Regions from separate parts of the Rheinheimera sp. NSM genome, predicted to be linked through region 1. Evidence: riboswitches for the same ligand, from Rfam matches in the RefSeq annotation. Region 1 holds a riboswitch; the other holds the start of a gene.
What was found. Region 1 has a riboswitch for cobalamin ahead of ACTZWV_RS15240 (TonB-dependent receptor domain-containing protein). Riboswitches for the same ligand answer to the same signal wherever they lie in the genome.

Region 1 (15,770 bases):
GCGCCATCCGGCTTTGGCAGAGCAGCTATGGCAACTGCTTGGCCGCACTATAGAACCACAGCGTTATTATGACTATTTGCACTATCCGGATATGTAGACCAATAAAAAAGCGCGCCGGACCACGTTGGCCACAGCACGCTTTGTTAACGACTACCGCTGTTACTGCGGCGTATAGCTGACACTAACAGCAAAATTAGTACCTGCAGTGGCATAGCCGGCGCTGCTCTGGTATTGCTTATCAAACAAATTGTTAATATTGGCACGGACAGCCAATTGCGGTGTAAGCTGATAACTGCCGCCAAAACCCCACAACGTATAGCCGCCTAAGTCCGCCACACTGACAAAAGCGCCCTGATAAGTAGAGCTTTGATAATCAGAGGTAATAAATACCGACCACAGATCCGCGTCATAACTGCCACGCCAATTGATGGTATTTTCCGGCCGCCGCTCGAGCTTTTTCCCCGTAGTACCGTTTTCCGTATCAAGCCAGGTGTAACTGAACCGGCTGCTAAACTGTTGCCATTGTTGAGTAAGGCTGAATTCAAAGCCCTGAATGGTCGCTAACAGCACGTTTTCCGCCCGCTCTGTGCCCTGGATCAGGTTGGTGACATCGCGGTCAAACCATGCCAACTGCACCATCAGTGCATCAGCTTGATAAACCACGGCAATTTCATCCGATACAGATTCTTCCGGTTTAAGCTCCGGGTTGGCAAACCCCGGGTAATAAAGGGCATTAAAGGTCGGCGCTTTAAACGCCGAACCACGGCTTGCTCTTACTAACCAATGCTCTGCTAACTGATAACCGGCCGCCAATTGCCAGGTATTCTGGCCGCCATATTGGTTAATCACGTCGCGGCGTGCCGCCGCTTCAAGCTGTAAGGCGTCGTGTTGATAATTCAGGCCGGCAAAAACCGCACGGTTCATACGGCTGGTTTGCTCATAAGCGGTAGCCGATTTATCCACCTGTTCCTGATACCAATTGACACCGCCAACAAAACCTAACTTATCCGTCAGGTCCGTAGCGGCCTGATAGTTAAATTCATCGCGCTCTGTTACAAAAGGGCTGCGTGAGTCCGGACCAAAGGTGGTGTCGCTGTCCAGATTACGACTTAACTGAGCCTGGTGCTGCCATTGCCCCGATTGGTGCTGCCAACCGAGTAAAAACGCGCGGTTTAATGTATCCGCTTCATCTTCATTGCCCCAGGTTGTATCAAATTGGTAGAAACCGGAGTTAACATCGGCCTGCGCAGTCCACAGCCCAAGACCGGTTTGATAATCTGCCGCTACTTTAATAAATTTTTGGTTGTAGCCATCATGGTCCGGATCGGCATCTTCACGCACATTAAAGCCATCAGCACGGCTGACTCCGGCCGTGGCACCCAATGTCAGTTGCTCTGAGGTATGGCTTACACTGATGTCGGTACCGGCCTGGCCATAGCTGCCAATATTGGCATTCAGTTCAACTGCGCCGGCGCGCCGTGTGGTAATAGCAATAACACCCGATAACGCATCAGAGCCATACCAGGCAGCGCGCGGCCCCCGCACTACTTCAATACGTTCAATCAACTCCAGCGGCAGCATCGACAGCGTTTTATAACCCAGGGTAGCAGAAGCACTGCGCACGCCATCAATCACCACTAAGGTATGGCCGGCATTACCGCCACGAACATACAAGCCGCTGTTTTGGCCCCGACCGCCGTCGCGGGATAAATTAATACCCGGCAGTTGCGCCAGCAGGGCCGGTAAATCACTGGCCTGGCGCGCAACGATATCATCGCGCTCCAGCACTGTTACACTGGCCAGCACGTCTTGTTGCGGCGTGGCGGTGCGGTTAGCATAAATACTGATATGTTCGATGTTCTCAGCAATAGCCGGAAAACAGGATGCGACCAATACGGCCGCCAAAGCAGGTTTAAACATGTAAGCTCCGAAAACGTGCCCGCCGCACATTTAGTCTGGTTGAAGGATTTTTCCGGCCGGTCTCCGGGCTGACAACCTGCTTACGCCTGCACTCGCCTTCCCATCTTTCGACAGTGGCTCTGAGTACAGCTCAGTTGTTTACCGTTGCGGGGGCAGCTCTGGGTTTACACCAGATTCCCGTTTACCTGCAGTTCACTGCAGCACCAGAAAAAGCGGCTCCCTGTCGGAGCCGCGTGCAGTTTAGCGTGGCGAATATAAAAGTCAACAGCGCTCCGGATGGCTAAAACATCCTGAGCGTTGCTTAGTCACGGAAGTTGGTGTACTGGAAGGCTTGTTCTAATTCTGCGCCACGAATAAGCGCTATGGCCTCTTGCAGGTCGTCGCGTTTCTTGCCGGTTACCCGTACCTGGTCGCCCTGAATGGCTGCCTGCACTTTCATTTTGTTATCTTTAATCAGCTTCACCAGTTTTTTCGCCATATCCTGCTCAATACCTTGCAGCAAGCTGACGCTCAGGCTGTAGGTTTTGCCGGAGTGTACTACATCACCCTCTTTAAATGAGCGCACATCCAAACCGCGCTTAACAGCTTTGGCGAGAAAAATTTCCAGCATTTGTTGCAGCTGAAATTCTGCTTCCGCTTTCATGGTGATGACTTTTTCTTTCAAGCTGAACTCTGCCTGCACGCCACGAAAATCAAAGCGGGTGGTTAATTCACGGTTAGCGTTTTCCACTGCATTCAGCACTTCTTGCTGATCTACTTCTGACACAATATCGAATGAGGGCATTAAAAGTCTCCTTAACATAAGCCTTTCTGTCTGCTGGTGATTATAACCAGAAAACTGCTACAATCCGAGCGCCGTTTCTGACAGGGGGTAGCTGTGTCGCAGGTTTTTTATCGTTGGGTATGCGTATTGTGCTTTGTGCTGGCTACGGCCGGCTTTTTGGCTGAGCTTAGCGGTCACCGGATTGGCGGCGGTTTTGCTCACATGGACAAAATTGCCCATTTCGGTATCTTTGCTGTTCTCACTGCCCTGCTGTGGAAAGGCTTTAAACTCAGCCCCTGGCCGGCATTCCTGTTATTGGGTATTTATGGCGGTGCGGTAGAATTAGCCCAGCACAACTTTACCCGGCGTAACGGCGATTGGTGGGATTGGCTGGCCGATATTGCCGGCGTAGTATGTTTTTACCTGGTACGCGCCCTGTGGCACCAAATACGTCCGCGTCGTCAGCGCTAAGCTGGACAGTCGTTGGCCGGGGCGCCATTGGCTTACTGGCAGCCTGCCGCTTACAACTGGCCGGCAACCCGGTAAGGTTATGGCTGCGCCAGCCTGCGACTATCGATATGCAGTTTCAACAGCAGCCGATACAGTTCTTACCGGCTACGCCGCCGCTTAGCGCCGTATTCGTGCCGGTAAAAAGCTATGCGGTGTTAGAAACCGTAACAACACTACTGCCGCATTTAACCGCCGATGCGCAACTGGTACTGAGCCACAATGGCATGGGCAGTATAGAGCAGGTGCTGCCGTTGTTGGCGCCACAGCAGGGCTTATGGTTTTTAACTACCACCCACGGCGCATTAAAACAAGCTGACAGCGTATTACATACCGGCTGTGGCCAGAGTGTACTGGCACCGCTAAACAGCGCCGCACAGGCTCACAGCAATGCCGTAACTGCCGCTATGGATACGGCACTGGGGCCGCTGACGTTAACAGAGGATATTCAGCCGTTTTTGTGGCAAAAGCTGGCGATTAATGCAGTCATTAATCCGCTGACGGCACTGCATAATTGCCACAACGGTGAGTTGGCGCAGCCGCAGTATCAGCAGCAAATATGCGCTATTTTGCACGAAGTGTGTCAGGTGGCTGCAGCCGCCGGCTATGCGCTGCACTATGAGGTTATGCTGGAAAAAATAAACGAAGTAATACAAAGCACTGCAACAAACTTCTCGTCGATGCAGCAGGATATAATGCATCAACGGCGTACTGAAATTGATGCCATTAACGGCTATATAGTGGCACAAGCCGCGCGTTCTAACCTTGCCGTGCCGCACAATACGCAGTTGCAGCAACAGCTGCTGCAACTGCAACAAGGCTATGGCCGGTAAACCGCCACATTGCTAAACCCCTGCTCCTGCAATACCACGGCCTGCAAGCGACTCATGACACCACGTTCGCAGTAACAGTAATACTGCTTGCTTTGGTCAAGGTTGGCAAATTGCGACGCCAAACGAAAAAACGGCAATTCAACCACCTCATGCCCGGCTACACTCAGCGGCTTAAGCTCGGTTTCTTCCGGGCTGCGGATATCCAACACCACGGCAGCCGGAGGCAACTGTGCTAACTCGCTGACAACATGAGCTTGCTGTTCGGCCTGATAATCCACAGTACGGATATCCAACACTTTAGCGGTTTCTACCGCCTGTTGCAGCACGCTGAAATCAAACTTCTGCTCGCTGGCCAACACTTCTGCCAGTACGGCGTTTACCGTCGGTTTTTTTGAAATGACACCGCAATATTCCGGCATGCTTTTGGCAATATCTTCGGCGCCGATTTTACGCGCCATATCGATAATTTCCTGCTTATCCTGATAAATCAGCGGCCGCAGGATCAGCGTTTCGGTAACGCGGTCTATCACACTTAAATTAGCAATGGTTTGGCTTGAAACCTGGCCAATACTCTCACCGGTAACAATGGCTTTAATACCGAGGCTTTCAGCCACTTCACTGGCAGCACGCATCATCATGCGCTTGAGCACCACGCCCATTAAACCGTTGTCGATTGTTTCTAAAATCTGATCCACCACCGAGGCAAAGTTCACACTGACAAACTTCACTTTGTGCGACAGACTGTATTTTTGCCAGATAAGAAATGCCATCTCGCGCACGCCGGCTTCATGTGCAGCGCCGCCCAGATTAAAAAACAGATAGTGAGTACGCAGCCCCTTGCGGATCATCAGATAGCTGGCTACCGCAGAGTCATAGCCGCCGGAGATTAATGACAATACATCAGATTGCGACGGCAACGGAAAGCCGCCCATGCCCTGGTGCATCTTGCGCACCATGATCAGCAGATCTTTTTTAATTTCCAGCGTTACCACCAGATCCGGTTTTTTCAGCTGTACTTTGGCACTGGCAACATGCTGATTTAAACCACCGCCAATATAGCGCTCGGCTTCAATTGAACTGAATTCGTGGCTGCCACTGCGGCGCACCCTTACGCTAAAGGTTTTATTGACCAGCTGCGAAGCATATACCGCCAACACCTGCTCGAAAATATCGTGCAGGCTGCTAAAAGCAGAAGATTGCATTTCAGCAAAGGCTACCACACCCGGAATACAACTTAGCCGGTCAATTAAGCGTTGCCGCAACGCTTCGTCGTCGCTGTCACAGCGCACGGTAAGATGATCAAAGTTGTTATTCACCACTACGGTAGAGTCGACCTGCAGCAGGATCGTTTTCAGATTACGCTCCAGCAGCAGGGTTTGGCGTTTACGCACTGATTTACTTTTAATAGCAATTTCAGGGTGTAATTTGATAAGAAATTCAATCATCGGGTAGCAGCATAATTAAGCAGGAAAAAAAGTGGCGCAGATTATAGCGGATCTGTAGCTAAAGACCTAATCTGCGCATTGTGCCTGGTTAATGTTGTGACAACCTGGTTTTGTAACAACTTAGCCTTGTGGTGCTGCAGGCGGCTCAAGGCTGATGGGATCAGACTCTTTCGCTTTACCCTGCATAATGGCAATTTCTACCCTGCGATTGCGTCGCCGGCTCAGCTCGTCGTCGTTCGGTACCAAAGGTTTAGTGTCGGCATGCCCCACCACCACTAAGCGCGTGCGGTCAAAGCCACTGGCTTTAACCATTTCTGTCGCCACCGATACCGCCCGTTTAGCCGACAAATCCCAGTTGTTGCTATGCAGCTCGTCTGATACCTGAATATCGTCGGTATGCCCGGTTACCGTGATCTGGCCCGGAACTTCATTTAACAAGCCACCAATACGCTGAATAATCGGTTTAAAGCGTGGTTGCAAAAACGATGATCCGGACGGAAAAGAGCCGTTCTCACGAATACGGATAATAATTTGTTGCCCCAGAGACTCCAGTTCTATGGCGCCATCGACAATTTGTTGCTCTAACTGCTCGGCCAGCTTTTTCACCATTTCATTGGTTTGTTCCTGCTGCGCTTCAGCTTCGGCTTCAGCAGAGGCTTGCTCGCCATCCATAATCTCTTCAGCATTGCTGATTGACTGGCCGCCGCTTAAGTCTTCGCGCTGCTCCTGCCGCCCGCCGGCTGAGTCTTCTTCGCCGGCCTGAAATTCGATCACCTGCTGGGTAATATCTATGGTTTGCTGCTGCAGGGTTTCAATCGGTGTAGGGTCCGGCCGGCCCGGGCGAAACTCCATTGCGATTACGCTGGTGCCTTTGGGAATATCTTCTACTTCAATTTTATTTTGCACACCAAAAGCAAATTTCATCGAACCGGCAATTTGCTTAAATTTCAGCACATCCATTTCTGAGAATGCCAACAGCAATACGAAAAAGCACATTAACAGCGCCATTAAATCGGCAAAAGTACCCATATAGGCCGGTAAGCCCGGCGGTGGGCATTTGCATTCTTCCTCTTCTGTATGCTCACTCATAACTTACTCCGCCGGAGCCACTTCACGTTTGCCCTGGGCTAAATAGTTGCGCAGTATGCCTTCTATAACTTTCGGGTTCTGGCCATCCTGAATCCCCAGTATGGCATCGAGAATAAGCTGATTATTCTGTTTTTCCTGCTGATTACGGATAGCCAGTTTGTCAGCTAAGGGTATGGCAACAATATTGGCAATAAAAGCACCGTATAAGGTGGTTAATAACGCCACCGCCATCGCCGGCCCTATCGCCTTGGGGTCATCCATATTCGATAACATCGCTACCAAGCCAATCAGAGTACCTATCATACCCATAGCCGGTGCTACGTCGCCTAAACTTTTAAAAATGGCAATACCGCTTTCATGGCGTTTTTCAGTCAGGCTGATATCTTTGAGCAAGGTGGCACGCACCACATCGGCGTCGTGGCCATCTACCAGCATATTGACGCCTTTTTGCATAAAAGCGTTGGGAATTTCAGCCTCTTCCAGTGCCAGAAAACCGCCTTTACGCGCCGAGTCAGCCAATTGTACCGCTTTTTCAATTAACTCTTCCGGTGCTTCAATCTTAAATACAAAGGCTTTCAGTGCCACTTTACCGGCGCCAAAGAACTGGCCAAGGGTAAATTTGGAAATCACCACAAAAATAGAGCCGCCCAGTACAATCAGCAAAGAAACGGTATCAGCAAACATGCCGGGCGCACCGCTACTGCCAAGGATCATAGCCATTACCACAAAACCAATTGCGCCCAACATACCAACCAGGGTAGCTAAATCCACTGTTTTCTCCTTAACTGAATCACTGCTATATCGACCGTCTGCAACAGTTTATCTTAGACGATAGCTGTTTATCGACAAAAGCGCCGAATGATTAAGTATAAATTGCGTAAAATTATCAATTTAGCCTTTCCCATCCGCTTTCTGATTGACCATAATAGCCTGCTAAGGTACCTTTGCGCACACTTTTTCCGGGGGTAGTATGAGCAAGAAAAAAGCCGATCTCAGCCAGTTTGAGCAAACACTTTCTGAACTTGAACAGATAGTGCAGCAACTGGAACAAGGCGAGCTGTCGCTTGACCAGTCATTACAACAGTTTGAACGCGGTATTACCCTGGCCAGACAAAGCCAACAGTTATTGCAGGCCGCCGAACAAAAAGTACAGATCCTGATGCAACAGCAACAGCAGGAAAGCCTGTTGCCGTTTGAACCTGCTGCAGGAGAATAAAGTGGTAGTGCAAAACTTGCCGCTGTACCAACAGCGGGTAGAGCTGCATTTACAGCAGTTACTGGCACAGCGTGATGAAACTGATGGCCGTTTATTAGCCGCTATGTCATACAGTTTGCTGCTCGGTGGCAAGCGGGTACGGCCTTTTCTGGTGTACAGCTGCGGCACTATGCTTGGTGCTGCTCTTTGTGATTTGGATGGCCCTGCCGCCGCATTGGAGGCCATACACAGCTATTCGTTAATCCACGATGACTTACCGGCGATGGACAATGACGACTTGCGCCGCGGCAAACCTACCTGTCACAAAGCCTTTGATGAAGCCACCGCTATACTGGCCGGCGATGCGTTGCAAACCCTGGCGTTTGAACTAATCAGTAGCCACCCGTATCAGCAGGTTAGCAGTGCTCAGATACTGCAAATGGTGCAACTACTGGCCGCTGCAGCCGGTTACAGCGGTATGTGTGGCGGCCAGGCGATAGATCTGGCCCAAACTAACCAAAGCAGCACTTTGGCACAATTGGAACGCATGCACAGGTTAAAAACCGGCGCGCTCATTGAAAGCGCGGTACACTTAGCCTGGTTATGCAGCCCGAAACGCGACACGACCGAGCTTGACGCGCTGTTACGCTTCGCCCGAGCATTAGGGCTGGCGTTTCAGGTGCAGGATGATATTCTCGATATTGAAAGTGACACCGCAACCTTAGGGAAACCTCAGGGGTCTGACACCCGGGCCAACAAATCAACTTATCCTGCGCTGCTCGGGCTGGACAACGCTAAAGCCAAAGCGCAACAACTCTACCGGGATGCATTGAACGCTCTGGCGGTATTACCGTATAACACTGATGAATTACGCGCCGTTGCGCAGTACATTATCGAACGCAGGTTTTAACACAGGCATGGATTATGGCGTTAGATATTAACGATTACCCGTTATTAGCCCAGGCTAATTTACCCGCGCAGCTGCGTCAGCTGGCGCAAGACAAGCTGCCCGCACTCAGTGACGAGCTGCGCAGCTATTTATTGCAAAGCGTTAGCCAAAGCAGCGGCCATTTTGCCTCTGGTTTAGGCACCGTTGAGCTGACAGTGGCGCTGCATTACGTTTATAACACCCCGTTTGACCGCGTGATATGGGATGTGGGCCACCAGGCTTATCCGCATAAAATTCTGACCGGCCGCGCCGAGCGCATGCATACCATCCGCCAGAAAGACGGCTTACACCCTTTTCCGTACCGTGAAGAAAGCGAATACGATGTGTTATCTGTCGGCCACTCCAGCACCTCGATCAGTGCTGCGCTGGGCATGGCCATTGCTGCGCAACAAGCGCGCAATAACCGTAAAGTGGTTGCGGTGATCGGCGATGGTGCCATTACCGCCGGTATGGCGTTTGAAGCGCTGAACCACGCCGGTGAGGTGCGCCCTGATATGCTGGTGATTTTGAATGACAACGAAATGTCGATTTCAGAAAATGTCGGCGCATTAAATCGCTACTTCGCGCGGATATTATCCGGCAGTTTTTACACCAGCCTGCGCGAAGGCGGTAAAAAAATTCTGAGCGGTGTGCCGCCATTACATGAGCTGGCCAGCCGGGCAGAAGAACACTTTAAAGGCATGGTAACGCCGGGCACCTTCTTTGAAGAGCTGGGCTTTAACTACATAGGCCCGATTGACGGCCACGATGTGCTGGGACTGGTTGATACCATCCGCAATATGCGCAATTTAAAAGGCCCGCAGCTGCTGCATATAGTGACTAAAAAAGGCAAAGGCTATGCCCCGGCCGAAGCGGATCCTATTGGTTATCATGCGGTAGCAAAATTTAACCCGGATGACAGCAAGCAACCGGCGAAAAAAGCCGGCCTGCCCAGCTTCTCCAATATCTTCGGCAACTGGATCTGCGATATGGCCGCACAGGATGAACGGCTGCAAGCCATTACCCCGGCAATGCGCGAAGGCTCTGATTTGGTGCGGTTTTCCAAAACCTACCCGAAACGCTATTTTGATGTGGCCATTGCCGAGCAACATGCCGTAACCCTGGCGGCCGGTATGGCGATTGAAGGCTTAAAACCGGTAGTAGCCATTTACTCCAGCTTTTTGCAGCGCGGTTATGATCAACTGATCCATGATGTCGCCCTGCAGGATTTAGACGTGTTGTTCGCGATTGACCGTGCCGGCGTTGTCGGTGCTGATGGCCCGACTCACCAGGGTGCCTTTGATCTGAGTTTTATGCGCTGCATTCCTAATATGGTAATTATGGTGCCGTCTGACGAAGATGAATGCCGCCAAATGCTGTACACCGGTTACCAATATCAGGGCCCTGCCGCTGTGCGTTATCCGCGCGGCTCAGCCAGCGGTATTGCCGCACAGCCACAGATGCAGTTGTTGCCGACCGGTAAAGCCAAAGTGGTGCGGCAGGGGGAAAAGCTGGCGATCCTCGCTTTTGGCCCGCTGTTAAGTGCCTGCACCCTGGCCGCAGAACAATTAAATGCGACTTTGGTTGATATGCGCTTTGTTAAGCCGCTGGATCACGACTTACTGCAGCAGTTGGCCGCAACCCACAGCCGCTTTGTCAGCGTAGAAGACAACGCTATTATGGGCGGAGCCGGCTCAGCGGTGAGTGAGTATGTGGCGCAGGCGCAGCTTAATGTCAGTATGACGCATCTGGGCTTACCGGATCATTTTATTAAACACGGTACCCAGCAGGAAATTTATGCCGAGTTAGGACTGGACAGTGCCGGCATTCTGGCGGCGATAAAAGCCTTGTTGTAACAGCACACTGAGATGTAAAAAAACCGCCGTCAGGCGGTTTTTTTACAGGTTATTTTTTACATCAAACCGCGCCAGCCCGGCGGCCAGCAAACGCTCGACCTGAGCTTCAATATGCGATGAGTCTTCAAACTCAAACGCATCAACCTGCTGATCAAAATGGATGGTTGCCACCCCGTTTTTACCGGCGTGCTTCACCTGATACAACGACATCTCTGCCAGCTGCAGTGAGATCTCCCAGTTAATCAACTGGCCGCCAAGCAAAGCCAACGGATACACCGCATAGCCCACCGAGCAGGTTAACCGGGTACGGTGCCCGTCCGGCAAGCTGAACACTGTTTTGGCAATCAGTTCATTCAGGCGATAACAAAACTGTGCTACCAGCTCCAGCTGAATATCACGCAATACCAGCACAAATTCCTCACCGGCAAAACGTACTACATAATCTGAGCCGCGCGTTTCACGGATCAAAATACCGGCAACCTGCTGAATACAACTGTCACCGGCACTGTTACCAAACTGGTCATTTACCTGTTTAAAGTTATCCAAATCCAGATGGATCAGCGCTACACATTTGCCTTGCTGCTGCATCGACTCACGGTTGCGCTGGAAATGTTCAATATCTTTGGGTAACTGCTCAAACATAAAACGCCGGTTCCGCAGCCCGGTTAAACTGTCTTTATGAGTTAGCAGCGCCAACTGTTCATTCAGCTCGTTTAGCTTAAGGTTACTGTTTTCTAACTCCTGGGTACGTTGACGCACCAATCTGGCCATCTGTTGCTGCTGGTGCTGGGTATTGCGCCGCAGCAGCCATAACAGGCCGTACAAACAGAACAGCACTAACAATAACCACAGCGCACGGTAAATCAGCGTTTCATCAAAACGCTTCGGGATAACCAGTTCTAACTGCACGCTTTGACTGTCACGCCAGGCTTCATTATCAAAGCGGCTTTGCAACTGAAACACAAAACTACCGGGCGTCAGGTTGGTGTATACCGCCTCGCGTCGCTCGCCTACCTCATGCCAATGCAGGTCAAAGCCGCGTAAGCGGTAGCGAAACTTCAGCGCCGCCGGTTTAACAAACTCCAGCGCCGAATACTGAATACTCAGGTTGCGATCATCGAGCTCCAGTACCAGCTTTGCCTGTTCGCTGTCGACAATGTAATGCTGCTGCCCTACTATATTTTTTATCACCGGAGTGGCGCTGCGGCTGAGTGCCGGATTTAAATCTGCCGGCACTGCCACCAGGCCTTTGAGCGTTGGATACCAATATTGCTGTTGCCACAGCGCAACCTTAGCATGGCCGGCACCATTACAGCACCGCCCCGGCACAGTACCCAACTGGCGATCATAAGGGCCAAGAATTTCTTCTACCGCCAGGGTGCCTGTTGCTAACTGCGCTAAATCGGCTGCGCGCAGCCGGAAAATACCCTTATGGCTGCTAACCCAAATATAATCAGAGGCCGCATCAAACGCCAGGCTGACTACCGGGCTGTGCGGCAGGCCGTTACCGGCATGTAACTGCAACCACTGCGTCTGGCCCGGCTGTAACACAAAAATGCCATCATCCAGCGTAGCGGCCAGCACAGTATTATCGGGCAGTACCTGTACGGCGGTGATATAACTGTTAAACAGCGCTGTGCCCACTCCCAGCCGGCTCAGTTGCTGCTGCTCGTACTGGTACAGGCCGCGGGTAGTACCAAACACCAGCCGCTGTTGTTGTTGCTGCAATACGGTAATATTGCGCGACTCCAGCTCATCATTCTTACTGAAGGGTGTCAGCTCACCTTGCTGATAACGGTATAACCCCATTACTCCACCCAACCAGACGCCGCCTTGATTATCCGGTTGCAATACTCTGACGGTAAAGCCTTTTAACGCATCAAATATGGGTGTCAGCCCAACTTCACCACGGCGATACTGCATAACACCATTGTCCAGCGCTAACCACATTACATCAGCTTGTGGCCAGTAAATATCATACACCGTAGCCGCACCGAGACTTTCTGCCGTGATTAACCCACTATAACTGCCGTCGGCCTGCATTTCGCCCACATCAGACTGTCCGGCTATCAGCAGGGTGTTATCCGGCGTTACCGACACACTGCGAATTATAGGATCCGCATCTTTGGGTAATACGCGACGGATATTGCCGGCCGAGGCACGGTAAATGCCGTCGCTGAAGCTGGCCAGCCAGATATTCTGGTCTTTATCTTCGAAAATATCACTGAACCAGGGATAACTGCCCAGTTCATCGCCGGTAATATGTTGCCAGGGCTGATTCGGGTGGCGGTGAAATAACTTGCGGTGAGCTGAAATCCAGCTGTTGCCCCGGCTGTCGCGTAATAGCTTGTACACGGCAGTATTGCTGTGATCCGGCAACTGACATTTTTTCACTGTCGCCGACTCGTCCAGATGATAAAAGCCGGACTCGCCGGCGATATGCAAGCCGTTTTCGGTTTGGTATAAATCATACACCGGTGTTTGCATTAATTCAGCGGGTAAGGCAAAGCTGCTGGTGTTGCCGTCAATATCAATACGATACAGCTGCTCTGTACTACTGACCCACACCTGGTTGCCCACCAGCTCTAATTGGCTGACCTGAGAGCGTACTTGTTCTACCCGGCTTACCTTGCCATTACTGATGCGGAACAAATTATCCGCCGCCACCCAAATTTCACCCGGCCGCACTTCAAGGATGGCGGTGACTTCGGCTAAAATCTGATAGCGATCGAACTTCAGTGTCAGGGGGTCAAAACCGGATAAGCCGGCCTTAGTGCCAACCCACATATAGCCGCGGCTATCGTGAAATAGTTTCGTCAGTACATTGCTGGCCAGTTGGCGGTGACTTTCTTTGGTGAAGTGTTCAAACTGTACGCCGTCAAAGCGGTTCAGGCCAAACTGTGTTGCCAGCCAGATATAGCCCTGGGCATCCTGACTGACCGAGCGCACAGAATTGCTGGATAAGCCTTCAGAGCTACCCCAGTGCTTGATGTCAAAATCGTATACCGATTGCTGGTTGTAGCTAAAAGCAGAGCAAGAGCACAACAATAAAAGCAACAGTAAGGTGTTTTTCATTGATGCAGTCTCTTGCTTGTGATGGGTTAACCCAGGGGTAAAAACGGTAACAGCAGATGCAGCAATACTAATGCTGCAACACCGGCTAAAACATCGTCCAGCATGATACCAAGGCCGCCATGCAGTTTTTTATCCAGCCAACTGATAGGCCAGGGTTTTACAATATCAAACAGGCGGAATAATACAAAGCCCAGCAGTAAAGTTTGCCAGTGCAGTGGTAGCCATAGCATAGTAATGCCAAAACCGATAATTTCATCCCAAACTATAGCGCCATGGTCGTGCTCGCCGACATCACGCGCGGTTTGGCCACACAAATACACGCCCAGTACACTGCCTGCCAGCACGAATGCCAGTAAATACATGTTTCCCAGCCATAACAGCAGTGCGACCAGCGGCACCGCCGCTAAGGTGCCAAAAGTACCCGGCGCTTTTGGCGCCAGGCCGCTGCCAAAACCTAATGCCAGAAACTGATACCATTTTTTCAGATTAAACTGTGCTTTGCTCATTCGAAGTGTTTAAAACCCTGATGCTGATAACTAAACACCTGCTCGCCCTGCTTTAATTCAAGCTTACCGGCCACGCCGGTAATGCGACCAATACAGCTGACCGGAATACCATAGGGTGACAACAGTACGTCCAGCGAGCCCCGTTTGGCCTCAGGTACAGTAAACAGCAGTTCATAATCTTCACCGCCGGATAACGCCAGTTGCATGGCAGTGCTGTGGTCGCAGCTGTCTTTCAGCGCCTGCGATAACGGCAAACGCGTAATATCAATACTGGCTCCGACGCCGGAGCGCGTTAAAATGTGCTGAATATCACTGTACAGGCCATCAGATAAATCCATCGCACTGCTGGCAATATTACGCAGCGCCTGGCCCAATGCAACACGGGCCGACGGATAATGAAACCGCTGCAATATATGGGTCTGGTGTTTTTTACTCACTTCGTGTAAGCCCTGGCACAACTTCAGCCCCAGCGCTGCATCGCCTAAAGTACCGGTAACATAAATATAGTCACCTACTTTAGCGCCGCTGCGGGTCAGCGCTTTGCCACGCGGCACTATGCCCTTAGCTATCATGGTCAGGCTAAGCGGGCCACGGGTGGTGTCACCGCCAATCAGCTGGCAGTTATAGTATTCAGCCGTTTCATGCAGACCGGCTGCAAAGGCCGCCACCCAGGGTTCGTCTACCGCAGGCAAGGTTAACGCTAATGACAACCAGGCCGGTTCGGCGCCCATGGCAGCCAAATCGCTGACATTCACTGTCACCAGTTTATGCCCCAGCGCACGGGGGTCATCATCGGGAAAAAAGTGTGTGCCCACTACCATGGTATCGGTGGTAACGACTAAGTCGTAACCGTCACGCAGTTGCAGCACAGCACCATCATCGCCAACACCGATAGCGGTATCGTTACGATTAGCACCGCAGCTGGCAAAATAGCGGGAAATGAGTTCGAATTCACCCATAAAACTAAGAAGCCGACTAACGCCGGCTCTCCTTTAACTTGGACGCAGTACGCGTACGGCTTTATCCAGAATGCCGTTAACGAACTTGTGGCTGTCGTCAGCGGCGAACGCTTTGGCCAGCTCAATGGCTTCGTTGATAATAACCTTGTACGGTACATCAAGACGGTACTTCAGCTCATAGGCTGACACCCGCAGTACGGCTTTCTCAACAAAATCAATTTCATCGAACGGCCGATCTAAATAAGGTTTTAACGCTTCATCCAGTACAGCGTGGTTTTTTACCACACCGCGCACCAGATCCTGGAAATAACCAACATCAAGATGTTTAACGTTAGTTTCCAGCAATAATTGTTGCTCAATATCTGCAATAGGGTTTTGGCTGACATGCCAGCTGTAAATTCCCTGTACTGCAAGTGACCGTGACTGACGACGGGCATTAGGTTTCATTTGTGTGTCTCTTCCTGTTACAGCTTGGCCAGTAAATTAACCATTTCCAGCGTCGACATGGCAGCTTCACTGCCTTTATTACCGGCTTTAGTGCCAGCACGCTCTATGGCTTGCTCAATGCTGTCTACGGTGAGCACACCAAAGGCAACCGGGATGTCATGTTGCATCATCACCTGAGCAATACCCTTGGTACATTCACCGGATACATATTCAAAATGCGGCGTACCGCCACGGATCACTGCGCCCA
Region 2 (14,528 bases), on a different contig from region 1:
GTGCTGTGCCGTTGATTGAAATGCTGCAAAAAGCGCAAAAGAAACAGCGTCCGGTGTCTTGGGAATAACGTTGCGCTAAGCTGTCGGGCGCACCTGATGCTGTGGCAGTGTCAGCGTAACCTCGAGGCCGGGTGGTTGATTACGTAAGCTAATGTGGCCGCCATGCGCTTCAATAATATCGCGGCATAAGCTGAGCCCTATGCCAGAGCCGCCGGTTTTGCTGGTGTAAAACGGTACCAGCGCATGCTGCAACTGTTCCGGGCTCATGCCGCCGCCGCCATCTTGTAATATGAGCGTCAATTGTTGCGGGCTCTCGCAAAACTGCAATGTGATAAGCTCAGCTGCTGAGCCCGCCTCATGGGCGTTTTTCAGCAGATTGAGCAGCAATTGCTGCAACTGTTGGCTGTCGGCCTGCCAGGGGAGTTGTGGCAATGCACCGTTAAGTTCAAACCCGTACAGATCCTCTAACTGATTAATCAACCTCGGCCAGTTAATTGTGCTCAGCCGGGGGCGTGGCAATTTGGCAAACTGAATATAGGCTTGCACAAACTGGTTAAGCTCCCGGCTGCGCTCGCTCAGCGTGCTGAACAGGCCGGCCAGTTCGCTTTGTTGCAGTTGCAGGGCGCGTTGCTCGCCGGAAAATGCCAGTGATGATAATGGCGCCAGGGTGTTATTCAATTCATGGCCAATCACCCGCAGCAGCTTTTTCCAGGCTGTCAGCTCTTCGCGCTGAATTTCACGCGTCATTGGTTTTAATAAGTACAGCCGATGCTGTTTTTGGTTTAACTGAAACCGGCTCAGCGACAAGTGCCAGATACTGTTATCCGCCAGATGCATAAGGCCTTGCTGCTGTGCGGCGATAGCCTGTGCAAGCATGGGTACAGCCGTGACTATGCTTTGCAGTTTACTGCCGTCAAAAGCCTTGCCGTGGTTTAATAGTTGACGTGCCACCGGATTACTCATCAGGACGGTGTCTTTATCATCGGTCAGCAGCAGGGCGGTGGGGCTGCTTTGCAGTACGGTATCCAGCAGCAACTCACGCTGATATAAGCTTGCGCGCTCGCTGCGCAATTGTGCCGACATGCTGTTTAAGCTGTTGGCTAACGCGGAGAGTTCATTCATTTTTAACTGATTAGCGCTGGTATTAAAGCTGCCGTCCTGCAAATTTTGTGCATGCAGATTAAGCGCTTGTATTTCTGTTGTCAGCGGTTTGAGCGCCTGGTGCAATAACAAGGCAAGCACAATGCCGGCGCAGCAGATGGCAAAAGTCAGCAGCACATTGTGGCCTGTCATAATAAGTTGTACTGCCAGGGCAATCAGCGTTAGCAGCAGGCACAGCAGGTTTAACCGGCTGTGGCTGCTCATTTTGCCTGAAGCAAGCCGGCTGTCAGGGCGCTTCAATACCGTAATACTCCATGCGCCGGTACAGGGCCTGACGGCTGATGCCTAATTGTTTCGCTGCCCGGGATACTACGCCACCGGCCTGCAGCAATGCCTGTTGTAACTGCTCCGGGTCGATATCATCCAGCGCCCGTTTGCCGCTGTCCACAGTATCGGGCAGGCCCAGATCTGCGCTTTGTATTTCACTATCACTGCTTAACAGCAGTGCGCGCTGACACACATTTTGCAACTCGCGCACATTACCCGGCCAGCGGTAACTGAGTAACAACTGCTCTGCTGTTGTACTCAGGGCTTTTTTACCGGCGAGAAAATAGCGCGCCAGTGGCAGAATATCATCCGGCCGTTGCGCTAAAGCCGGCAGCGCCAGCTGCACCACATTGATGCGGTAATACAGATCCTGGCGAAAGTCGCCGCGGTGTATTGCGGCAGTTAAGTCACTGTTGGTGGCACTTATCAGCCGTATATCGACTTTGCGCGTAGTGCTTGACCCCAGGCGTTCAAATTCGCCGGTTTGCAGCACACGCAGCAACTTGGCCTGGCCAGCCAGTGATAAATTGCCGATTTCATCTAAAAACACACTGCCGCCGTCAGCGGCTTCAAAGCGGCCAATGCGGGTTTTTGTCGCTCCGCTATAAGCGCCGGCTTCAGCGCCAAACAGCTCAGCTTCCATTAAATCGGCCGGCAGGGCGCCCATGTTTACTTTAATAAAGGGTTTATTCTTACGCGGCGAGTTAGCATGCAACACATTGGCTATGCCTTCTTTACCGGCGCCGTTAGGGCCGGTGATTAATACCGCCGCCGCGGATGGTGCCAATTGCAGCGTCATCTGTAGCAGCTGCTGCATTTGGCTGCTGGCAAATACCAGCTTGCACAGGTCTTTGCCGGCAAAAGCCGCATTACGTTGTTGTTCTGCGCGCTGCTGCTGTTCGCTCAATTGCTTTAGCTTTAATGCATTCGCCACGGTGAGTAGCAGCCGCTGGTCGTCCCAGGGTTTGGCGATATAGTCTGTCGCGCCGGCTTTTACCAGCTCGACGACCATTTCCAGTTGGGTCCAGGCTGTCATCAGTACAATGGGTATTGCCGGGTATTGGCTGCGCAACCGGTAGAACAGGGTTTGGCCCTGTATGCCCTGCATTTGGCCGGCACTGAAATTCATATCCTGCAATATCAAATCAATATTATGCTGGCTTAGCAACTGCCAGGCCTGCTCAGGTGAGTTGGCGCACAACACCCGATAGCCCTGCAACGCAAACAGCGTTTGCAGGGCCTGACAGATTGGCTGATTGTCATCAATAACCAATAATTTTAGCATAGTTTATAAGGCTTTAGTGGCAGTGGCCGGCGACACCCGGGTAGCAATGGCCGCAGGATACCATGTTGCTACAGTGACACAAAGCAGTAGTACCGCTATCGTGACTATGGGGAAATACCAATTCAATGCCGGTATAGAAATAACCTGTGCCAGCGCCTGATTCAGCAACAAGGCTAAGGCAACCCCCAGCATGGAGCCTAAGGCAGTACATAACCAGTTTTCACCGAGTAATTCCAGTAAAATTAAGCCCTTACTGGCTCCCAGTGCGCGTTTAATACCAATTTCCTGCTGGCGTTTCAGTGCATGAAAATGAGTACTGCTGTAGCTCGACACCATTGTAACCAGCAGCATCAGCATACTTAATATTGTCAGTAACATAGCCAGGCCATATTCATTACGGTATAACCGCTGATGCTGTTCGGCCAGCGAGCGGATGTGAAAGATTTCGATATTAGACTCAACTTTTTGCAAGGCGCCGGCCAGCTGTTGCCTTACGGTTTCGGTGTGCTCTGGCGCAGTACGCAGTAAAATGCTGTAGCCCCAGTCAACTCCATAGGGCGGGGCTACCTGCATACTGTTATACATGATATGGTCGCCACTGCGCTGGCCGTAAAAATCGGCGATAACTGCTGCCACCCGGCCGCGATTAATCTGTTGCCCCACAGCTGGCGTATCAGCAAACAGTTTGTCTGCCAGACTCCTGGTTAATACCACATCCGGGCTGCCCGGGGCGTCAAGCGACACAGAGTGCTGCGGCAACTCGCCTTGCAGTAACTGACTGTCCAGAACACTAAAGAAGTCTTTGGAAACAAAGTACATCGGTACGGTAGCCACATTAGTACGCTCTTGTTGTTCCAGCACATAGACATTACCGTTATTACCGCCCTGCAAAATAACAGATTGGTTTGAATAAGCCGCGGCGATAACACCGGGAATGGCTTGTACCGCGGTCAGTTGGCGGTTTAGCAGATCTTCTAATGCAGGATACACCCGCAGCGGAGCCGAAGTGGGTTTTAGCTGCACCAGCAAGATATTATCCAGATCTAATCCGGTAGGTTGGTTAAGCTGCTGTTGGGTTTGCCGTGCCAGCAACACGCTGTTTAACAGCAGTGCCAATGTCATCGCCAACTGCAGTAGCAGTAAAGTGGTAACCACCTTACGGCTGAATAATACTTTACACAGTAAATAAAATGACATAGCAATTATTCCTTAAGTTGCTGATTTAATGTGCCAAAAGACGCGCGAAGCGATGGATAAAGCGTAACCAGATAACTACAAACAAATGCAATAACTAATAAACCGAGCAACAGCGTTATATCCCAACCGGAAAACAGACGGTTACCGGGCAGCAACTGGTTCATTAGTTTGATGCAGGCATAACCGGTTACTAAAGCACCCAGAATGGTGAATAACGCCATTAGCAACACATCGGCCAACATCTGCAGTTGCAGTTGGCTCCGGCTGGCACCCAACGCGCGGCGCAGGCTAAACTCGTACTGATTACTTAAATAGCGGTTTAACGACAGATGGCTGGCATTAAACAAACACACCAGTAAAAACAATAAGGTAACCAGAGCAAAGGCTTTGATATCGCTGCTTTCGCCGCCAAAGTAGTGAACAATATTACGCATAGCAACTAACTGATTATTCGGTGCCGACGGATGACGCCCGGCAGCTTTTTCATCCTGCACCAGATTATGCATAAACTGACGGTAAGCTTGCTGTTGTGCCGGTGTATCCAATTGTACCCAGTACTGCAGCTGATGCAGTGCGCCGGTGCGGCCCTGAGTACTTAACCGGCGGTAATCGGTATCATCAAAGGTTTGTGATTGGGTGTTAGACAAATAATTCATGTCGTAACCGGTTTCCAATGGCAGATAAATATCGTCTGCCTCACTTAAATGGTTGCGATTATTGGCGTCATACAGTCGGGGTAGCATTTGCCAGTCATTCAGCACTGCGCTGACAGTAACATGACGATCATCCAGTAGCAGTTTTTCACCAAGAACATCAGTGCGGCCAAACAGTTTTTCAGCGCTGGCTTTAGTTAAGACAACCTCATGGCGGGCGCTGTTATCCGGCCAGATACTGCCGTGCAATACCGGCACGTCAAACATGGTAAAAAAATCACGCTGGGTTATACGGATACTTACCGGCAATGGCGCTTGCTCTGCACTTCGACGCAGATAACCATCCGCGCTGTACATGGCGGCTTTCTTTGTCGGGATCTCAGTCTGGCTGAGCTTTTCGATATTGCTGTAGCTGAGTACGCGCGGCGGTTTACAGTCGTTGCAGTCATAAGGTGCCATTAACGTCATCGGAAAAAACAACTTGTCGCTTTTGTGCGGCAATGGGTCGCTGTTTAGCTGATAGTAAAAAGTGGCATTGGCAAAAAATACGCCCAAACCTACACTTAAAATAAAAATGGTTAGTGCATAAGGCAGCGGGGCACGCTTAATGCCTTTGAGGCTGACTTTCAGGTAATAGATAAACTGTTCCATTTGTTTCCCCTTAAGCGCTGTGCGCGGCCAGCGGTTCGTATAAGGTACTGTCATGTAACTGACCATCGATGATCTGAATGTGTCGCCCGGCGCGGCGCGCCTGATCCGGGTCGTGCGTTACCATTAAAATGGTGCAGCCTTGCTGGTTTATTTGCTCCAACAGCTCCATCACCTGGCGTGCCATTAACGAATCAAGGTTGCCTGTAGGTTCATCGGCCAGCAGAATGCGCGGCTGGCCGGCAATGGCGCGGGCGATAGCTACCCGTTGTTGCTGGCCGCCGGATAATTGCCCCGGCAGATAATCGCGCCGTGCATGCAGGCCAACCAGCTCCAAAGCGTGCTCAATACGTTGTTTACGCTCGCTGGCCTTTAAACCGCGGTAGCGCAGTGGCAGTTCGATATTGTCATAGATGCTGAAGTCTTTAATCAAGTTAAAGCTCTGAAAGATAAAGCCTATTTTCTCATTTCGCAATTTAGACAGGGCCGCGTCAGACAAACCTTTTACCGATATGCCATCGAGCAGATAGTCGCCGGCGTCAAAGTTTTCCAGGGTACCGAGAATATTCAGCAGCGTTGATTTACCTGAGCCGGATGGCCCGGTAAGGGCAGCAAATTCGCCTTCATTTACCTGCAGGTTGATGTCGCGCAGGGCATGGGTTTCAATTAACTCAGTGCGAAAAATTTTGCTTAAGTTAGTTAGCGTTATCATAAAGGTATCCTTGCTTATTAGTTCAGGTTAACCCGGCTTTGCTCTTCAAAGTCGGCTAAATTTGAAATGACCCATTGTTCGCCTTCAGTGGCACCGCTGAGTATTTCTACCCATTGCACTGACAGGGCGCCCAACTCGATATTTTTACGCAGCGCCTGATTGTCCAACACCTGATAAGCCTGACGGCCACCGCCGGAGCTGACAAAATCACCACGGGCTATTTTCAGCACATTTTCTTTGTGCTCCAGAATAACGCGGGCAGTTAAACGTTGGCTTTGTCGCAATTGCGTGCTGTCAACCTTGCTAAAACGTACCCGGGCACTGACCTGGTTGTTGCGTACCTCCGGTGCGATATAACTGATAGCACCGTTTAACAACTGATTACCGAGGTTGATATCGACCTGCTGGCCCGGCAGTAAATCGCGGGCATAGCTTTCCGGCACCGCCAGCTCTGCTTCGTATTGGCTTAAATCTATAACGGTCAGCAATGCCTGGCCGGGTAATACATGGCTTTGTTGCTCTACCAGCCAGTTACCTAATTGCCCGGTAACCGGCGCAGTGATATTCAGTGCTGTGACTTTACGCTGCAATTCGTCCACCACCAGTTGCTGGCGGTGGATGTCTTGCGCTCGTGAACTTTGCTCAAAGCTAAGCTTGTCTTTGGCCAGCTCTACCTTGCGTTTGGCATGATCAAATTCCAGTTCGGCTTTGGTCAGGTTGTCTGTGGCGATATCAAAATCCAGTTTGCGGATCACGCCAAGTTCTATCGACTGGGTAGCGCGCTGCAACTCGCGTCGCGCCGCCAGTAAATTAACCTGAGCAGCATTCATTACCTGCTCCATATCCAACTGTTGCTCACGGGCGTTCAGGGCAGCGCGTTCAGCTTCACTTTGCATGCCGGCCAGCACGGCTTGTTGTTGCTGTAAATCGTTCTGCAGCGTTGGGCTGGTGATGGTGGCCAGTAAGTCGCCCAGGGTTACCGCCTCGCCGGGTTGTTTGAATAGCTGCACCTGGCCGGTTTCCTGGCTGTACAAAGTAGGGGCATTAGCCGCGACTATTCTGCCTTGTACTGCGATATCGCGTACCAGATCACCGCGTTGTACGGTGGCAAACTGCATTTGATTGCGCGGCAGCACTAAGCTGGCGCTTTCACCGACGGACTGAAAAAACGCCACTGCCAACACTACTATGCCGGCGCTGACAACGGCGGCAGGCAAAAAACGCCGAAACGGAGTTTTCGCCGGTCGCTGAATAAGATTGTCCTGTTGCGTTGTACCCTGGATCATTGTTCTGCTAGTCCTTATCTGTTTTCAATGCTGTGATATAGCAGCTTTGATGCCAACTTTTAAGATATTGATTTTAATCTATTTTATACTTATGCAGCTGCTTTAAGTGTTGTCCGCGGACACTTAGAGTGTCCGCCGGCATTAAGCGGACAACAGTTGCTAAAACAATTGCTTAACGTAGAATCAGTACGGAGAAAAACAATAAAGTGTGAGATGTAGATGGATACTGCAGTGCAGCAATATTGTGACAATTGCCACACCAGCTTACAGGGTGAATTTTGTCATCAGTGTGGTCAGGAAAAGAAGAGCTATATCCGCAATGTCAGCGGTGTGGTGAGCGAGTTTTTCGGCGAGTTCAGTAATTGGGATGCCAGAGTTTGGCGTACGTTGTTACCGCTTTGGTTTCGGCCGGGGTATTTAAGCAGCCGTTATGTGCAGGGCCATCGTGTACCTTATGTGCCGCCACTGCGGCTGTATTTATTTACCTCGATTATCGCGTTTCTGATCTTTGCCAAACTGCTGCCCGATACTCCGATCAACATAACATCGCCGGACCAAACTGCAATGCAGCAGGCACAAGACATTGAACAGGGACGCAAAATCTTGTCTGAGGTCATGGCAGAGGTTAAGCACGATCTACAGCAAGATCAGCAGCAAACGCCGTTCGACAGCAGAATATCCTTTTTGTCTGACGAGGCTCAGCAGCAGTTTGACACCAAACTAGCCGCTATCGTTGCTAACCCGAAGCTGGCGATAAATAAATTTTTCAGCCTGGCGCCGCAAATGATGTTTCTGCTGCTGCCGCTATTTGCGCTGTTGCTTAAGCTGCTGTATATCCGCTCAGAGCGTTATTTTATGGAGCACTTAATTGTAGCGTTACACAGCCACAGCTTTATTCTGCAAATGTCGGTATTTTATCTGGCGTTGTCGTTACTGCCGGCTTATATCAGCTGGCCCTGGTTGGCAGCAGCAGTCAGCCATTTGGCTGAACTGGCGTTTATATGGATGCCACTGTATTTATTGTTATGCCAAAAGTTTTATTACCGCCAAAGCTGGGGCAAAACCCTGGTTAAGTTCTGGCTAACCAGCTCGTTCTATATGGTATTGGCGATGTCTGCTGTGATGGGTTTAATTGTGCTTAGTATATTGTGGGCCTGAACGGCTTTTTGTTGCCATGCATAGTATGGCGTACAGAAAACCAGCCGGCAGATAACATAATGATGTAGTAAGGCTGGTTATTTTGGCCTGCTAACATTGCAAAACCAGTGCTTTCTGGTTAGATTGATTAACAACGCAAGTGAACCAACAGGAAGTCATAATGAAAAAATGGGCAACTGCAGTGATCGCTGCAGCAGTGTTTTCAACCTCAGCTGCTGCCGATACACAAGATTATAAATTGGTAACCGTGGCCGGCTATCTGAACTTTTATTTACTCAATCTTAATGCTTGCGAAGATTTTCATCCGACAGTTCGTGCTGCAGCTTATGATGCTGAAAAAACCTTGTATCCGTATCTGGATAAGTTACACAGCAAGATGGGCGGTGTTGATGGCGCTAACCAAAAAATGGTAGCGGATATTGTGATGAAACGTCGCAATATGCTCAATACACAAATTGCTGAAGGCGATTTCACTATTGAACACTGCCAGGCTATTGTGAAGATCCTGAAAGAGGATGGGTTGGATAAAACCTTAATCAGCGCCTTAGATTAACGGTGTGATTTTAGCAGTGAAAATGCCGGCTTAATGCCGGCGTTTTTGATTTTGCGGCGCGAAATCTTTTTCTGTTACACTAACCCCGCTTTGGTGCGGGAGTATACCCGCTGAAAAGGGAAGCGGGTGAAAAGCCCGCACTGTACCCGCAACTGTAATAAGTGCTGCAATCATTAACCACTGGCTGTGCCGGGAAGGGGATTGCGGGTTATCACTTTAAGTCAGGAGACCTGCCTTAGCCTTGTTACGCCTGCGTGCGGGAGTTCACAGCAGCGGCGGCTCCTCCGTGTCGGCGGGCCGGCTGCTGCTTTTGTCAGGAGTGGGTTTTGCTGAAACTTTCAGCTGTTTCATTACAGCTTGGTACACAAGCTGTACTGCACAACATTAATTTTTCCCAACAGCAGGGTGAGTTTATCGGCATTATCGGTCCTAATGGCGCCGGTAAGAGTTCGCTATTGCGGCTGATCCAACGCGAGCTGACCGCTGGCAGCGGCGATATACTGCTGCGCCAGCGGCCGTTACCACTCTATAGCAACCGCGAACTGGCCAAAACCCTGGCTGTGGTCAGCCAAACTACACCGCCATTGTTTGCGTTAACGGTAGAGCAAGTTGCTACCATGGGGCTGTTGCCGCATAAAAGCTGGTTTGAGTTGAGCAACAGTCATGACAAACACCAGGTGCAGTTGGCGTTGCAAAAAGTAGGCTTAGTGCACAAGGCGCAGCAATTAACCGACACTTTATCCGGTGGTGAATTGCAACGGCTGTATATCGCCCGCGCCCTGGTGCAGCAGCCGGCGTTACTGTTGCTGGACGAGCCGACTAATCATTTAGATGTACAGTATCAACACCAGGTATTACAACTGGCCCGCAGTTTAGCTATTCCTGTTCTGGCCTGTTTACACGACTTAAATCTGGCCGCCTTATATTGCGACAAAATTTTGCTGTTACATCAAGGCCGGCAATGTGCTTTTGGCAGCCCGGCGCAGGTACTGCAACCGGCATTGTTGCAAGCGGTATTTGGTTTGCCCTGTGAAGTCAGTATGCAAAGCCGTTTGCAGAAGTTACAGGTGACTTTTATGCCGGAGCCGGTATGTTAAAGCGGCATTACACCCTGGCAATGTCATTGGCCGTGCTTTTACTGCTTATCAGTATGTTGCTGAGCCTGAGCTTTGGCAGCGCCGCAATAAGCATCAGCGACATCATAAAGGTGTTGAGTGGACAGGTGCCGCAGTCTGCACTGGCAGAAACCATTGTCTGGCAAATCCGCCTGCCACGCCTGCTCTGTGGCGTATTGGTGGGCGCCGGTCTGGCCATCAGCGGCGCTATTTTGCAAAATGCCAGCCGTAATCCGCTGGCCGATCCTTACTTATTTGGTTTGATGGCCGGGGCCGGGCTGGGTGCAACCTTAGTCAGCGTGATCTTGCCGCCACAGCTGGTAAGTGTGGCGCTGGGGGCATTTTGCGGCGCTTTGTTTGCGGTAGCTTTGGTGTTTGCTGTCTGTGCCGGGCAAAACTGGCGCAAGATAGAAATTACCCTGTTGGCCGGGGTGGCAGTGTCTTTTATGCTCAGTGCCATCAGCAGCTTTATTTTGTATTTTGCCGAGCCTTTTGCCGCGAACCGGGTCATTTTCTGGTTAATGGGCAGCTTAAGCCCGGCTAACTGGCATAGCGTTATGTTACTGGCACCGGTTACGCTGTTAGTGTTGCTGCTGGCATTGGCACTGCGGCGGCAGTTGGATGCGTTATTACTCAGTGATGACAGCGCCCGCACCTTAGGGGTAAACACGCGGCGTTTACGGCTGGTGTTGTTGCTGGCAACAGCTTTGCTAACGGCTTGTATTGTATCGCAATGCGGTGGTATTGCCTTTGTTGGTTTAATGATCCCGCATATAGTGCGGCATTTTTTCGGCGTAACCTCGGTGCGGTTGTTACTGGGCTCTGCAGTGGTCGGGGCGCTATTTTTAATCTGGGTAGATAACCTGGCCCGTACAGTACTGCCACAACAGGAAATACCGCTGGGGGTGATTACCTCACTGGCCGGTAGTGTGTTTTTTCTTCTAATTATGCGCCGGCAACGGCTATAGCGGTAGTTATGACAACAGATGAATTAAAGCAACAACGCCACAAGGAGCGCCAACAACGCTTAAAAGCTCAGGTGGATTCGGCGATAGCCGGCGCGCTGGATGAAAAAGGCTTGTTACTGGTGATCACCGGCAACGGCAAAGGTAAGTCTACCTCGGGTTTTGGTACGGTAGCCAGAGCAACAGGTCACGGTTATACGGCGGCAGTGGTGCAGTTTATCAAAGGCAGTTGGGATTGCGGCGAGCGAAACTTGCTACAGCAGCATGGTGTGCAGTTTGCGGTAATGGCGACCGGCTTTACCTGGGATACCCAGGATAAGGCTGCAGATATCGCGGCGGCAGAGCAGGTATGGCTTCAGGCCGAGCAGTTTTTAGCTGATCCCTCGATTGATCTGGTGTTGTTAGACGAGCTGACCTATATGCTGAGCTATCATTATCTGCCGTTGGCGCGCATCGAGCAGGCATTGCTGCAACGGCCGCCGGCGCAGCATGTTGTTATCACCGGCCGCGCCTGTCACCGCCGGCTGATTGAACTGGCAGATACCGTTAGCGAAGTACAAAATGTTAAACACGCATTTGATAATGGCATCAAAGCTCAGCGGGGAATTGATTGGTGAAATACATGTCACTGAAATATGCCTTGTGCTTAGTGCTGCTGTTATCTGCCGGCCTGCAGGCTACGCCACAACGTATTATCGCACTGTCGCCACATATCACCGAAATGTTGTTTGCCATTGGTGCCGGCGACAGGGTCGTCGGCGTTAGCGACTACAGCGATTATCCGGCAGCGGCGGCAGGCTTACCCAGTGTAGCCAGCTATGCGGCGATTAATCTGGAGGCGGTATTAGCGTTAAAACCGGACCTGGTGATAGCCTGGCGTAGCGGTAACCCTGCGGCAGATATCAACCGTTTGCAGCAGTTTGGTATTACCGTGGCATTTTCTGATCCACTGCTACTGGAAGATATTGCCACGGAGCTGCGCCTGTTGGGGCAACTGACCGGGTTAGAAACACAGGCAAATACCCTGGCGACCGATTTTTCGCAGCAACTGCAACAACTCAGAGCGGCGTATCAGCATAAGCGTCCGCTACCGGTATTTTTTGCGATGGGCACCATGCCGTTAAGTACAGTGGCCAATAACGCCTGGCCACAACAAATGTTGACGCTGTGTGCAGCGCAAAACCCTTTTGCCGGGGCTAAAGGCGATTACCCGCAAGTGGGGATAGAGCAGGTTATTGCGGCCGCGCCGCAAGTCATTATTCAACCGGTGCGGACAAATTTTGTCGCCGATTTCAGTTACTGGCAGCGTTTTGGCGCTTTGCCAGCTGTGCGCAAGAAACAGTACGTAACGGTAAATGCCGATCATTTATATCGTACAACCCCCCGCACCTTGCTGGGTATTAAGCAGCTGTGCGAGGGCGTAGACCGCTATCGTTAAATCAGCTGTTGATGCTGTTCATTAGCTCGTTAGCGCGGCGCATTAAACGCTCTGCCGTGCGAACCTGATTGGTTTTCAACAATTCGCCGGATATGCTCAGGTATTTGTCTGCCAGCTTACGGCGCATAGCGGTATGTAAGACAAAATCTGTCGGTACCAAGTCGTTATAGTGTTGCAGCTTGTCGTATACCGTGTCGACGCCGGCTACGTCGGTGCTGTTGGCCAGCTCTTGCTCCAGCAGGTTAAAGCTGTGCCGGTAAAATAGCTCAGCAGCCTGATACGGAAACGTCGCCTGGCCATCTGCAGCCACTGCTGCGCTGTAGTCGGTCATGGCATCTACCGCAGAGGCTAATTCCCGGCCATGAGCTACCAGCTCAGCAGTGTCACTGTGGCTGGCAAAAATAAGTTGGCCTACGTTAATAAGTTGCTGCAGCTGTGGTGCATTGTTCTGTGCTACGGCCTGTTCAAATGCCGCAACAAAAGCCGCTGTCTCTGCCGCTTCCGGTCGCGCAACATACTGCGCATCGATACGCTGCAGCTCAGCCACGATTTTATATGGATCCGGCGTATCGCCTTGCTGCTTTTGATATTGCTGGCTCAGCAGCAATTGGTTTAGTCTTGAGCGTAATACCTCTATCGCGGTCTGCTTGCTGCGCTGCATATTACTGCGTATCTCGGCCAGGTAATGTGAATCAGGATACAGGGCGCCGGCACGGGCTAACAGTTGCTCAATTTGCGGATAATCCGGGTAACTAAAGCTGCGATCGCTGATGATCTCGTCAATTTGGCGTTCAAAATGCTGCAGAACACTATTCTGGCGCAAGCGTAATAAGGCTTCGCGTTGCAACGAGTTTTGCTCATTTTGTGCCAAAGCGTTCAGTAAGTCGGCAGGTGTCGCTTCAGCTAACTGTTGATACTGTTGTTGTTGCTCTGTGATAGCCTCTGCTTTTTGCTGCAGTGCCAGTAACTCTGTTTGCTGCAGCTGTTGGTAATGCCAGCCACCCCAAGCCACGGCAATCACTGCGGCGGCAGCGGCTACCGGTTGCCATACCGGTTGATTAAACTGCTTAATGACTGCACTGATACTGGTTTTACGTAAGTTGCTGTCAAACTGCAGAGCTTGCTGCAGTGCACGCCATTGCAGCAGATTTAAATGCGCCGGCTTAGTGGCTTGTTTTTTTTGCTGCGCAGCTTTATCAGCCGGTAAACGCTCAAACGGATGTTTGCTGGTAAGCAGCTCATAGCTCAGGCAGGCAAAAGAGAATACATCGTCGGCAACACAGGGCGTATCACCTGCCAGCAATTGCGGACTGGCGTAAGCCGGGGTGTAGCCGCTTAGCGGTGCTGTTTGGCTGTGTGTTTCTGCGGCGTAAATATCGTGGTTTAACTGCAGCTTTTGCGATACGCCAAAATCGAGCACTTTAACTTCGCCGGCGCGGTTTACCATGATATTAGCCGGCTTAAGATCGGCATGTACTATGCCTGTGCGGTGAGCGAAGTTCAGCGCGTCAGCAATTTGCTGCAATAACTTTAACGTCGATTTCAGTGGCAAGCCTTTGGGTTTGTAGCGCTTGATCACTTGCTCCAAACTTTCGCCGTCGAGGAATTCCATCACAATAAAGTAATGCTGCTGATCAACGTCAACGTCAAATACCCGAACGATATTCGGGTGCGACAGCAACTGGGTTTTGTGGGCTTCTTGCAGTAACAGCTGCAGTGCTTCGGGCTGACTGACAAATTGCTGCTGCAGTACTTTAATCGCGACAGTGTTGTTAGCAACGCCGGCATCGCGCAGGAATATATCAGTGGCGCGGTATATATCGCTCATACCGCCGGAGCCTATTTTGCTCTCCAGCAAATAGCGCTCCTTTATCAGCATACCTTCCTGTATCGCGGGCACCGCCGCTGTATTAACCGCCTGAACGGGGGATTTAACGGCATAACGCGTTTTGTCTGCATCCGTTGCAGCATCGTTGGTTAAACCGTCAATGCCGGTGCTGTCCTGAACTGCCATAATGCACTCCTTGTTAAGTCAGGTACTGATCATCGCCACACTGATAATTAAACAATCTTAGAACGGCTGAATGTTA

Region 2: it holds a riboswitch for cobalamin, as region 1 does, so the genes downstream of both, ACTZWV_RS07720 (ABC transporter ATP-binding protein) here and ACTZWV_RS15240 (TonB-dependent receptor domain-containing protein) in region 1, are expected to answer to the same signal.

Annotation. Positions count from the first base shown of each region.
Region 1 covers NZ_JBQTCI010000005.1:159,748-175,517, reverse strand. The annotation lists gene ACTZWV_RS15245 (substrate-binding periplasmic protein) at 1-97, shown strand, start outside; gene ACTZWV_RS15240 (TonB-dependent receptor domain-containing protein) at 160-1,920, opposite strand; cobalamin riboswitch at 1,958-2,143, opposite strand; gene ACTZWV_RS15235 (YajQ family cyclic di-GMP-binding protein) at 2,222-2,704, opposite strand; gene ACTZWV_RS15230 (VanZ family protein) at 2,798-3,154, shown strand; gene ACTZWV_RS15225 (ketopantoate reductase family protein) at 3,121-4,023, shown strand; gene thiI (tRNA uracil 4-sulfurtransferase ThiI) at 4,011-5,468, opposite strand; gene ACTZWV_RS15215 (flagellar motor protein MotB) at 5,589-6,557, opposite strand; gene pomA (flagellar motor protein PomA) at 6,561-7,328, opposite strand; gene xseB (exodeoxyribonuclease VII small subunit) at 7,528-7,773, shown strand; gene ispA ((2E,6E)-farnesyl diphosphate synthase) at 7,775-8,662, shown strand; gene dxs (1-deoxy-D-xylulose-5-phosphate synthase) at 8,677-10,536, shown strand; gene ACTZWV_RS15190 (ligand-binding sensor domain-containing protein) at 10,579-13,611, opposite strand; gene ACTZWV_RS15185 (phosphatidylglycerophosphatase A family protein) at 13,638-14,117, opposite strand; gene thiL (thiamine-phosphate kinase) at 14,114-15,076, opposite strand; gene nusB (transcription antitermination factor NusB) at 15,110-15,523, opposite strand; gene ribH (6,7-dimethyl-8-ribityllumazine synthase) at 15,541-15,770, opposite strand, start outside.
Region 2 covers NZ_JBQTCI010000002.1:404,097-418,624, forward strand. The annotation lists gene ACTZWV_RS07675 (DUF1840 domain-containing protein) at 1-68, shown strand, start outside; gene ACTZWV_RS07680 (sensor histidine kinase) at 76-1,401, opposite strand; gene ACTZWV_RS07685 (sigma-54-dependent transcriptional regulator) at 1,388-2,713, opposite strand; gene ACTZWV_RS07690 (FtsX-like permease family protein) at 2,717-3,910, opposite strand; gene ACTZWV_RS07695 (ABC transporter permease) at 3,916-5,214, opposite strand; gene ACTZWV_RS07700 (ABC transporter ATP-binding protein) at 5,225-5,923, opposite strand; gene ACTZWV_RS07705 (efflux RND transporter periplasmic adaptor subunit) at 5,941-7,209, opposite strand; gene ACTZWV_RS07710 (DUF3667 domain-containing protein) at 7,429-8,367, shown strand; gene ACTZWV_RS07715 (hypothetical protein) at 8,528-8,920, shown strand; cobalamin riboswitch at 8,995-9,172, shown strand; gene ACTZWV_RS07720 (ABC transporter ATP-binding protein) at 9,247-10,017, shown strand; gene ACTZWV_RS07725 (FecCD family ABC transporter permease) at 10,011-11,003, shown strand; gene cobO (cob(I)yrinic acid a,c-diamide adenosyltransferase) at 11,012-11,617, shown strand; gene ACTZWV_RS07735 (cobalamin-binding protein) at 11,623-12,438, shown strand; gene ACTZWV_RS07740 (serine/threonine-protein kinase) at 12,440-14,452, opposite strand.